3 regions of the Streptomyces sp. NPDC020917 genome follow, and region 2 is predicted to be linked to each of the others. Evidence: riboswitches for the same ligand, from Rfam matches in the RefSeq annotation. Region 2 holds a riboswitch; each other region holds the start of a gene.

Region 1 (3,508 bases), on a different contig from region 2:
CCTCGCCCGCGGTGTAGCAGCCCGCGGTGTTGGGCAGCACCCGGATGCCGTGCGCGGCCAGCACCGACAGCACCGAGCCCTTCGTGGACGGGTCCAGCCGGCGCATCGCCACCGTGGTCAGTTCGGTGCCCGAGGCCAGGAGCGCCTGTTCCAGCACCTCCAGGCTGGGCGCGCCGCCGGTGCCCATGATCAGGCGGGAGGTGAACGCGGCGTCGCTGATCCGCAGCAGGTCGTCCATGGTCAGCCTCCCTGCACGGCGGTGAGGATCTCCACCCGGTCGCCGTCGGCCAGCGGGGTCGCCGCCCAGCGGGCGCGCGGCACGACCGTCTCGTTGACGGCGGCGGCCACCCCGGACGGAGCGGCGGTGAGCGAGGCCACCAGGGACTGCAGGACGAGCGGCGCGGCCAGTGCCCGCGGCTCCCCGTTGACGTGCACGGTGATCGTCATGCCGGCTGCTCCTGCCGTGCGGGGGTGAACCGCTGGGCGCCGAACGCCCGCGCGTAGGGCGGCAGTCCGCCGTCCGGAGAGGTCAGCACCTCGGCCATCGCGTCGCCGGTCACCGGGGTGAGCAGCACCCCGTTGCGGTGGTGGCCGGTGGCCAGCAGCAGGCCGTCCACGGCGGTGGCGCCGAGCAGCGGCGCGTTGTCCGGCGAGCCGGGCCGCAGCCCGGCCAGCATCTCGGTGAGCGGGAGTTCGGTGATGCCCGGCACCAACTCGTGGGCGTCCCGGAGCAGTTCGTAGACGCCGCCGGCGGTGACGGTGGTGTCCCAGCCGAACTCCTCGCTGGTCGCGCCCAGGACCAGCTCGCCGTTCTCCCGCGGCACCAGGTAGACATGGCTGCCGCGGACCACCGCGCGCACCGTGCGCGACAGGAACGGCGCGTGGCCCGCGGGGATCCGCAGCCGCAGGATCTGCCCCTTGACCGGGCGTACCGGCGGCAGCAGTTCGGGTGGCAGCCCGCCGATGCGGCCGCTCTCGCTGCCCGCGGCCAGCACGGTCCGCCCGGCCGCCAGCACCGTCCCGTCGTCGAGCACCACGCCCGTCGCGCGGCCGGCGGCCGTCCCGATCCGGGCCGCGGCCGCCCGGACGAAGGCCACGCCGGTGCGCTCGGCCGCCCGCAGCAGGGCCGCGGCCAGCCGCCGCGGGTCGACCTGGTGGTCGCCGTCCACCCGCAGCCCGCCGCGCACGCCCGGCGCGAGCAGCGGTTCCAGCCGGCGGCAGTCCCGGCCGCCCAGCCACTGCGACTCCAGGCCCAGCGACGTCTGGAACGCGTGCAGGTCCCGCAGATGCGCGCGGTCGTCCGCGTCCAGCGCGACCGCGAGCGTGCCGCAGCGGCGGTAGCCGGTGTCCAGGCCGGTGAGCTCCTCGAGCTCCCCGACGAACGCCGGATAGCGCTGCGCCGAGGCCAGGTTGAGGTCGAGCAGCGTCTGCTCGCCGTACTGCAGCTCGGTCACCGCGGCGAGCATGCCGGCGGCCACATGGGCGGCGCCGCCGCCGGGTGCCGGGTCCACGACTGCGGTCCGCAGGCCGCGTTGGGCGGCGCGCCAGGCGGTGACCAGCCCGATCAGGCCGCCGCCGACGACCAGGACGTCGGGAGCGGGGGCGGTGGGGGCGGTGGGGGCGGACGGGGCGGATGAAGGTGTGTGGCTGCGCGTCAACGCGCTCTCCCTTCGCCGGCATGACCCGGATCAGGTTCGTACGGTCGGCGGCCGGCCAGCCGCCCTCTCAGCCCGGTCCGCCCGGGCTCCCGCGTGTGCGGCACCCACCCTACCCCGCGGGCCGCGGCCCCGAACGGGCCCGGAACGGGGGCGGGGAGGCGCGGAACGGCGCGGGTCGGGAGGGCCGGCCGGGCGGAGAGCTACCGTGATCTCGTGAAAGAGCTGCACGCGGTGATCGTCGGCGCGGGAATGGCCGGCGTCCAGACCGCCCTGGAACTCCGCCAGCAGGGCTGGCGTTCGCCGGTGACGATCCTCGGCGCCGAACCGCACGCCCCCTACGACCGCCCGCCCCTGTCGAAGGCCGTCCTGCTCGGCGCCACCGGCGGCGACGCGCTCCTCGACGTCCGGTTCGACGTCGACTTCGCCGCCCTCGGCGTCGAACTGCGCCTGGGCGTCCACGCGCAGGCGCTGGAGGCTGCGGACCACCGGCTCGTCACCGACGCCGGGCCGGTCGGCTACGACCGGCTGGTGCTGGCGACCGGCGCGTACGCGGCGGCGCTGCCCGGCACCGCGGATCTGCCGGGCGTGTACCCGCTGCGCACCCTGGACGACGCCGCCGCGCTGCGCCCGGTGCTGGACGCCAAGCAGCGCGTCGTGGTGGTGGGCGCCGGCTGGATCGGCGCGGAGTTCGCCACCGCCGCCCGGCAGGCCGGCTGCGAGGTGACGGTCGTGGAGGCCGCCGAGCGGCCGCTGGCGGGAGTGCTGCCGGCGAGCGTGACGGCGCCCATGACCGGCTGGTACGAGGAGGCGGGCGTCGAGCTGCGCACCGGCACGCCGGTCGCCTCGGTCGAGCCGGGCGCGGTGCTGCTCGCCGACGGCAGCAGGCTGCCGGCCGCCGCGGTGGTGGTCGGGATCGGCGCCCGGCCGGCCACCGGCTGGCTCGCCGGCTCGGAGGTCGTCCTGGACGCGCGGGGCGCGGTACGGGCCGACGACCGGCTGCGCACCACCGCGCCCGACGTGTACGCGGTCGGCGACTGCGCCTCCTTCCCGTCCGCCCGCTACGGCGAGCGGATGCTCATCCACCACTGGGACAACGCCGTGCAGGGCCCCCGGACCGCGGCGGCCAACCTGCTCGGCGGGGACGTCGCCTACGACCCGGTGCCGTACTTCTGGTCCGAGCAGTTCGGCCGGTTCGTGCAGTACGCCGGGCACCACGACGGGGCCGACCTGATGCTGGGCCGCGGCGACCCGTCGGGGCCCGCCTGGTCGGTGGTGTGGCTGCGGGAGGGCCGGCTGGTGGCGGTCCTCGCGGTGGGCCGCCCGCGCGACATGGCGCAGGCCCGCAAGCTCATCGCCGCCTCGGCCGCGCTGGACCCGGTGCTGGCCGGGGACCCGGCGGTGCCGCTGAAGGCCGCGGTGCGCTGACGCCGGCGCGGGCCCCCGGGGGACCGCCCCCCGGACGGCGGGCGGTTCGGCGGTGTGCCGCAGCGGTTGTCGGCGCAAGATGGCACCCTGGGCCTGTGACTGTTTTCTCGTCGGTTGACGCACACATCGACGCACTGGTCCCCTCCTGGCTCACCCTGCCGGAGGTCGCCGAGCGTCTCGATCTCGAAGTGACCCGGATCCGGCCGCTGATCAAGGAAGGGCAGCTCATCGCGGTCCGCCGCGGTGAGAACAAGGCGCTGATGGTCCCCAGGGACTTCATCGGTGACGGAAAGATCATCAAGGGCCTGACGGGCACCCTCACCGTCCTGAAGGACGACGGCTTCACGGACGAGGAGGCGCTGGAGTGGCTCTTCACCGCTGACCCGACCCTGCCCGGCACCCCCGTCCAGGCACTGCGCGAGAAT
Region 2 (3,508 bases):
GCCCCCGCCCGTCTCGGTCAACTGACCCCACCTTGGGCCTGGCACCCCACGGCCGGCCCTGTGCATGGCTGTGCCCCGGAGAGCGAGGCTCCCGGGGCACAGCTGCGGTGTGACGGTCCGTCGGTGTAGGGCGTCAGGGAGTCAGTCGGTCAGGGGGAGGTAGACGCGGTTGCCGGAGGCGGCGAACTCGCGGGACTTCTCGGCCATGCCCGCCTCGATCTCGGCGTCGGCATCGGCATCGGACTGGGTGGCGCCGTGGGTGCGGCGGATGTCCTGCGAGATCTTCATCGAGCAGAACTTGGGCCCGCACATGGAGCAGAAGTGGGCGGTCTTGGCGGGCTCGGCGGGGAGCGTCTCGTCGTGGAAGGCGCGCGCGGTGTCGGGGTCGAGGGCCAGGTTGAACTGGTCCTCCCAGCGGAACTCGAAGCGCGCGTCGGACAGGGCGTCGTCCCATGCCTGGGCGTCGGGGTGGCCCTTGGCCAGGTCGGCGGCGTGGGCGGCGATCTTGTAGGTGATCACACCGGTCTTCACGTCGTCGCGGTCCGGCAGCCCCAGGTGCTCCTTGGGCGTGACGTAGCAGAGCATCGCCGTGCCCCACCAGGCGATCATCGCCGCGCCGATGCCCGAGGTGATGTGGTCGTAGGCGGGCGCGATGTCCGTGGTCAGCGGGCCGAGCGTGTAGAACGGCGCCTCCTCGCAGATCTCCTGCTGGAGGTCGATGTTCTCCTTGATCTTGTGCATCGGCACATGGCCGGGGCCCTCGATCATGGTCTGCACGTCGTGCCGCTTGGCGAGGGTGTTGAGCTCGCCGAGCGTGCGCAGTTCGGCGAACTGCGCCTCGTCGTTGGCGTCCGCGATGGACCCCGGCCGCAGGCCGTCGCCGAGCGAGAACGTCACGTCGTAGGCGGCGAGGATCTCGCACAGCTCCTCGAAGTGCTCGTACAGGAAGGACTCCCTGTGGTGCGCCAGGCACCACGCGGCCATGATCGAACCGCCGCGGGAGACGATGCCGGTCTTGCGGCGGGCGGTCAGCGGCACGTAGCGCAGCAGCACGCCGGCGTGCACCGTCATGTAGTCGACGCCCTGCTCGGCCTGCTCGATGACGGTGTCCTTGTAGACCTCCCAGCTCAGTTCCTCGGCGCGCCCGTCGACCTTCTCCAGCGCCTGGTAGAGCGGGACGGTGCCGATGGGGACGGGGGAGTTGCGCAGCACCCACTCGCGGGTGGTGTGGATGTTGCGTCCGGTGGACAGGTCCATCACCGTGTCCGCGCCCCAGCGTGTCGCCCAGGTCATCTTCTCCACCTCCTCCTCGATGGAGGAAGTGACCGCGGAGTTGCCGATGTTGGCGTTGACCTTCACCAGGAACCGCTTGCCGATGATCATCGGCTCGATCTCCGGGTGGTTGACGTTCGCCGGCAGCACCGCGCGTCCCGCGGCGATCTCGTCGCGGACGACCTCGGGCGCGACGTTCTCGCGCAGGGCGACGAACTCCATCTCCGGGGTGATCTGGCCGCGCCTGGCGTACGCCAGTTGGGTGACGTGCGCTCCGTCCCGCCCGCGGCGGGGGAGCCGCGGGCGCCCGGGGAAGACCGCGTCGAGGTTGCGCAGTCCTCCGCGGGGCGCGGTGTGCTTGATGCCGTCGTCCTCGGGCCGGACGGGCCGGCCGGAGTACTCCTCGGTGTCGCCGCGGCCGGCGATCCAGTTCTCCCGGAGGGGGGCGAGCCCCCGGCGGACGTCGGTCTCCACGGTCGGGTCGGTGTACGGGCCGGACGTGTCGTACAGCGTCACGTCGCGGCCGGTGGTCAGGTGCACTTGCCGGACCGGAACCCGCAGGTCCGTCCGTGATCCGGTGAGGTACGACTTGTGCCAGCCGATTTCACGCGTGCGCGCATCCTGCATGGTCATCAGACCTACTCCCTACGCCGGCATTACCCGGTAACAGGTTCGGCGGTCGGCGCAGCCGTCGCGTTGTCGCGATCCAGCGCCCTCTCAGCCCGGTGCTCCGAGCTCCCGCGTGTGCAAAGGTGGCCCCAACGGTAGCGAACGTCTGCGGACACACACCAGGGGCCCTTGCGATGATCTGCCCGTGGACTCCTCCTCTGCAGGCCCGCACGGCCACCCCCACGACCACGGGCACGAACCGGCCCCCGGCGGTCCCGAGCTGACGCACGACCACGGCGGCGGCCACAGCCACGCGCACGGCCACGGCCACGGTCCGGTGCCGCCGGTCTCCCGCCACCTGCGCAAGGTGATCGCCGCGGTCCTCGTGCCGTTCGCCGCCGCGGTGCTGGTCGGCCTGGTCGTGCTCTGGCCGGGCGGCGCCCCCGGGCACGCGCGTACCGGCGTCGGGTTCGACCAGCAGACCCGCAAGGGCACGGTCGTCGCCCTGACCGACGTCTCGTGCCGCGCGGCGAACGCCCTGCCCGACCAGTCGTCGGCGGGCGGCCCGGCCTCCGACGCGTGCCAGAAGGCGACGATCGAGGTGACGTCCGGGCCGGACAAGGGCACGCGCTTCACCGAGATCGTGCAGCCGGACCAGACCCGCCGCTACACCAAGGGCGAGGGCGTGGTCCTGATGTACGCGCCCGCTGCCGAGCCGGGACAGCGCTACTCCGTCACCGACGCCCAGCGCGGCGTGCCGCTGGCGCTGCTGGCCGGCATCTTCGCCTTGGCGGTGATCGTCGTGGGGCGGCTGCGCGGGCTGATGGCGCTGGTCGCGCTCGCGGTGTCGTTCGCGGTGCTGACGCTGTTCATCCTCCCGGCGATCCTGCGCGGCGACAATCCGCTGCTGGTCGCGGTGGTGGGCGGCAGCGCCATCATGCTGGCCGCCCTGTACATGTGCCACGGCGTGAACGCCCGCACCTCGGTCGCGGTGCTGGGCACGCTGTGCTCGCTGTTCCTGATCGGGGCGCTGGGCTCCGGCTTCATCGGCTGGAGCCGGCTGACCGGCAACACCTCGGACGAGACCGGGGTGATCCACACCCTGTACCCGCACATCGAGATCAAGGGCGTGCTGCTGGCGGGGATCATCATCGGTTCGCTGGGGGTGCTGGACGACGTCACGGTGACCCAGGTCGCCGCGGTCTGGGAGCTGAAGGACGCCGATCCGGGCGCGGGCTGGCGCAAGCTGTACGGCGCCGGGATGCGGATCGGGCGGGACCACATCGCCTCGGTGGTCAACACCCTGGTGATGGCCTACGCGGGTGCGGCGCTGCCGCTGCTGCTGCTCTTCTCGATCGCCCGCAGCGGGGTGGTGCAGGTGGCGGGCAGCGAGCTGGTCGCGGAGGAGATCGTCAGGACCCTGGTCGGCAGCATCGGCCTGGTGGCCTCGGTACCGCTGACGACGGCGCTCGCCGCCCTCGTGGTCAGTGCCGACCGGGGCGGCGACGGGGGTGGGGGCCGCGGTGAGGCGGGCGGGGCCGGGTACGCGACGGCCGGCCGCCCTCCTGCGGGTGGTGCCGCGGTGCCGGGGCAGTCGGCCGGGGGCCGGGGAGCGGGGCTCCCCAGG
Region 3 (3,508 bases), on a different contig from region 2:
TCCTCCTGCCGCGGGTCCAGCTGCGCCCACAACCCGCCGACCGTGCGCACCACGACCGCGTAGTTGAAGAAGACGTGGGCGATCAGGATCGCCCACACGCTGGTGTCCAGCCGGAAGCCGAACAGGCTGTCGGTGAAGCCGCCGCGCCCGAGCAGCGCCAGGAACGCGGATCCCGCGACGACGGTGGGCAGCACGAACGGCACGGTGACCACCGCCCGCAGCAGCTGCTTGCCGGGGAAGTCCAGCCGCGCGAAGACGTACGCGCCGGGCAGCGCGACGGCCAGCGTCAGCGCCGTGGAGGCCGCCGCCTGCCAGCACGTGAACCACAGGACGTGCCGGATCGACGGGTCGCCGAGCACGTCGCCGATCGCTCCCGGCCGCCACCGCCCGCCCTGGTGCAGCCCGCGGGCGACGATGGCGCCGACCGGGTAGGCGAAGAACACCGCGAAGAAGGCCAGCGGCAGGGCCATCAACGCCAGCCGCACACCGGTCGCCCGGCCGCGACCCGGTCGCGGGGACGCGGGTGCGGGTACGGGTGCGGTGGTGGCGGTGGCGGGACCGGCAGGGGCTACAGGACGGTCGACGTCCATGCCTTGACCCAGTCGTCGCGCTTGGCCGCGATCTCGGTCGGCGGGAGGGTCGTCGGGTGCTCGACCTTCGCGCCGTACTTCACGAACTCCTCGGGCTCCGCGGCGCCCTTGACCACCGGGTCGACGTACATCTGCAGCGGCATGTCCTGCTGGAACGCCTTGCTCAGCATGAAGTCGATGAACGCCTTGCCGCCCGCGGGGTTCTTCGCGCCGTGCAGCAGCCCGGCGAACTCGATCTGGCGGAAGCAGGTGCCGGTGGCCACGCCGACCGGGGACTCGGCCGGCGCCGGGGTGACGCCGACGACCTCGGCGGGCGGGCTCGACGCGTAGGAGACCACCAGCGGCCGGTCGCCCTTGGCCTTCTTGCCCGCGGACGAGCCGGAGAAGCGGTCGTTGTACGCCTGCTCCCAGCCGTCGACGACCTCGACGCCGTTGGCCTTCAGCTGCTTCCAGTACCCCTGCCAGCCGGCGTCGCCGTAGGTGGCGACGCTGCCGAGCATGAACGCCAGGCCCGGCGAGGAGGTCGCGACGTTCTCGGTCACCAGCAGGTTCTTGTACTGCGGCTTGACCAGGTCGGCGAAGCTCTGCGGCGGGGCCAGCTTGTGCGCGGCGAAGTAGGCGCGGTCGTAGTTGACGCACACGTCACCGGAGTCGATGGGCGTGGCGCGGTGCTTGGCGGCGTCCAACTGGACGTCGGCGGGCACCTGGTCGAGGCCCTTGGCCGTGTACGGGTCGAACAGGCCGTTGTCGAGGGCGCGCGACAGCAGGGTGTTGTCGACGCCGAAGAAGACGTCGCCGCGCGGGTGGTCCTTGGTGAGGATCGCCTGGTTGACCGCGGCCCCCGCGTCGCCGCCGCGCAGCACCTTGACCGTGTAGCCGGTCTCCTTGGTGAACGCGGCGAGCACGCTCTTCGAGGCGGCGAACGAGTCGTGGCTGACGACGGTGACCGTCTTGCTGCCGGAGGCGGCGCCACCGCTCTTCTTGCCCGACGACGAGCCGCCGCAGGCGCTGAGCGCGGTGGCGCAGGCGGTGGCCAGGACGAGTGCGCCCAGGGCACGCCTGCGGATGGTGCTGTTCATGCTGACTCCCTACGCCGGTATGACCCGGATCAGGTTCGAGGGTCTGCGGCCTGGGACCGAGGTCCCAGCCGCACTCTCAGCGCCGTCTCAGGCGCTCCCCTGTCGGATGTTCACTTGTGGACCGATGTCCGGTGCGCATGCACCGTACCAGCAGCTTTGCCATCCGGTGCCGGCTGCTCCCCGGCGGCCGGTCAGCGCTCGGAAGCGGCGAGCTGCCCGCAGGCGCCGTCGATCTCCTGGCCGCGGGTGTCCCGCACGGTCACCGGGACGCCGTGTCCCTCCAGAGCGGCGACGAACGCCCGCTCGTCCTCGGGCCGGGACGCGGTCCACTTGGAGCCCGGGGTGGGGTTGAGCGGGATCAGGTTGACGTGCACGCGATGGTTCTTCAGCAGCCTGCCCAGCCGGTCGGCCCGCCACGCCTGGTCGTTGATGTCGCGGATCAGCGCGTACTCGATCGAGATCCGGCGGCCGGACTTCTCCGCGTAGTACCAGGCCGCGTCGAGCACCTCGCGGACCTTCCAGCGGGTGTTGACCGGCACGAGGGTGTCGCGCAGCTCGTCGTCCGGGGCGTGCAGGGAGACCGCCAGCCGGCACTTGAAGCCCTCTTCGGCGAACCGGTACATCGCCGGGACCAGGCCGACGGTGGACACGGTGATGCCGCGCTGCGACAGGCCCAGGCCGTCCGGCTCGGGGTCGGTCAGCCGGCGGATCGCGCCGATCACCCGCTTGTAGTTGGCGAGCGGCTCGCCCATGCCCATGAAGACGATGTTCGACAGCCGGGACTGCCCGCCGGGCACCTCGCCGTCACGCAGCGCCCGCATGCCGGCGACGATCTGGTGCACGATCTCCGCGGTCGACAAGTTGCGGTCCAGGCCGGCCTGCCCGGTCGCGCAGAACGGGCAGTTCATGCCGCAGCCGGCCTGTGACGAGATGCACATGGTGACCCGGTCCGGGTAGCGCATCAGCACGGACTCCACGAGCGTGCCGTCGAACAGCCGCCAGAGCGTCTTGCGGGTGTCCCCGCCGTCGCACTCGGCGTGCCGCACCACCGTCATCAGCTCCGGCAGCAGGTCGTCCGCGAGCCGCCCGCGGGCCGCCGCCGGGATGTCCGTCCACGCCGCCGGATCGTCGGCGTACCGCGCGAAGTAGTGCTGCGACAGCTGCTTGGCCCGGAACGGCTTCTCGCCGAGCGCGGCCACCGCCTCCCTGCGCTCCACCGGCGACAGGTCGGCAAGGTGCCGCGGGGGCTTCTTGGCCCCGCGCGGCGCGGCAAATGTGAGTTCTCCGGGTGCAGGCATGATGCCTACCAGTGTCGCAGACCCCCAGCACTCCCCCGTCCGCCCCGGTTTGCGGCCCGGTTGCGGCCCGGTTTGCGGCTGGTTTGCGGCCCGGGGGGGTCAGCCGTTGCCGACGAAGGCCACGAGGAGGAGCCAGACGACGGGGGCGGTGGGGAGGAGGCTGTCGAGGCGGTCCATGATGCCGCCGTGGCCCGGGAGGAGGGCGCCCATGTCCTTGATGCCGAGGTCGCGCTTGATCATGGACTCGCCGAGGTCGCCGAGGGTGGCGCTGGTGGCCGCCGCCAGGCCGAGCAGCAGGCCCTGCCACCACTGGCCGTCGTCGATGAGGTACTGCATCAGCAGGGCGCCGGCCACCATCGCGAAGGCCATCGCGCCGAGCAGCCCCTCGCGGGTCTTGCCGGGACTGATCCGCGGCGCGAGCTTGTGGCGGCCGAAGCGCCAGCCGACCGCGTAGGCGCCGGTGTCGCTGATCACGGTGAGCAGCAGGAACACCAGCACACGCCGCGGCCCGTCGTCCGCGGCGAGCATCATGACCACGAAC

What was found. A riboswitch is a leader RNA that binds a small molecule or an ion and turns the genes downstream of it on or off. The one in region 2 is predicted to bind thiamine pyrophosphate.
Region 1: linked by a shared signal. The riboswitch ahead of thiO (glycine oxidase ThiO) and the one ahead of thiC (phosphomethylpyrimidine synthase ThiC) in region 2 are both predicted to bind thiamine pyrophosphate.
Region 3: linked by a shared signal. The riboswitch ahead of ACH4TG_RS12025 (thiamine ABC transporter substrate binding subunit) and the one ahead of thiC (phosphomethylpyrimidine synthase ThiC) in region 2 are both predicted to bind thiamine pyrophosphate.

The regions. Positions count from the first base shown of each region.
Region 1 is NZ_JBIRRR010000001.1:611,464-614,971, forward strand. It holds gene ACH4TG_RS02610 (thiazole synthase) at 1-238, opposite strand, end outside; gene thiS (sulfur carrier protein ThiS) at 241-447, opposite strand; gene thiO (glycine oxidase ThiO) at 444-1,586, opposite strand; TPP riboswitch at 1,649-1,761, opposite strand; gene ACH4TG_RS02625 (NAD(P)/FAD-dependent oxidoreductase) at 1,872-3,083, shown strand; gene ACH4TG_RS02630 (Rv2175c family DNA-binding protein) at 3,179-3,508, shown strand, end outside.
Region 2 is NZ_JBIRRR010000002.1:247,131-250,638, reverse strand. It holds gene ACH4TG_RS05040 (hypothetical protein) at 1-25, shown strand, start outside; gene thiC (phosphomethylpyrimidine synthase ThiC) at 142-1,905, opposite strand; TPP riboswitch at 1,898-2,024, opposite strand; gene ACH4TG_RS05030 (YibE/F family protein) at 2,087-3,508, shown strand, end outside.
Region 3 is NZ_JBIRRR010000004.1:479,985-483,492, reverse strand. It holds gene ACH4TG_RS12030 (ABC transporter permease) at 1-470, opposite strand, end outside; gene ACH4TG_RS12025 (thiamine ABC transporter substrate binding subunit) at 569-1,669, opposite strand; TPP riboswitch at 1,659-1,780, opposite strand; gene rlmN (23S rRNA (adenine(2503)-C(2))-methyltransferase RlmN) at 1,861-2,967, opposite strand; gene ACH4TG_RS12015 (phosphatidate cytidylyltransferase) at 3,067-3,508, opposite strand, start outside.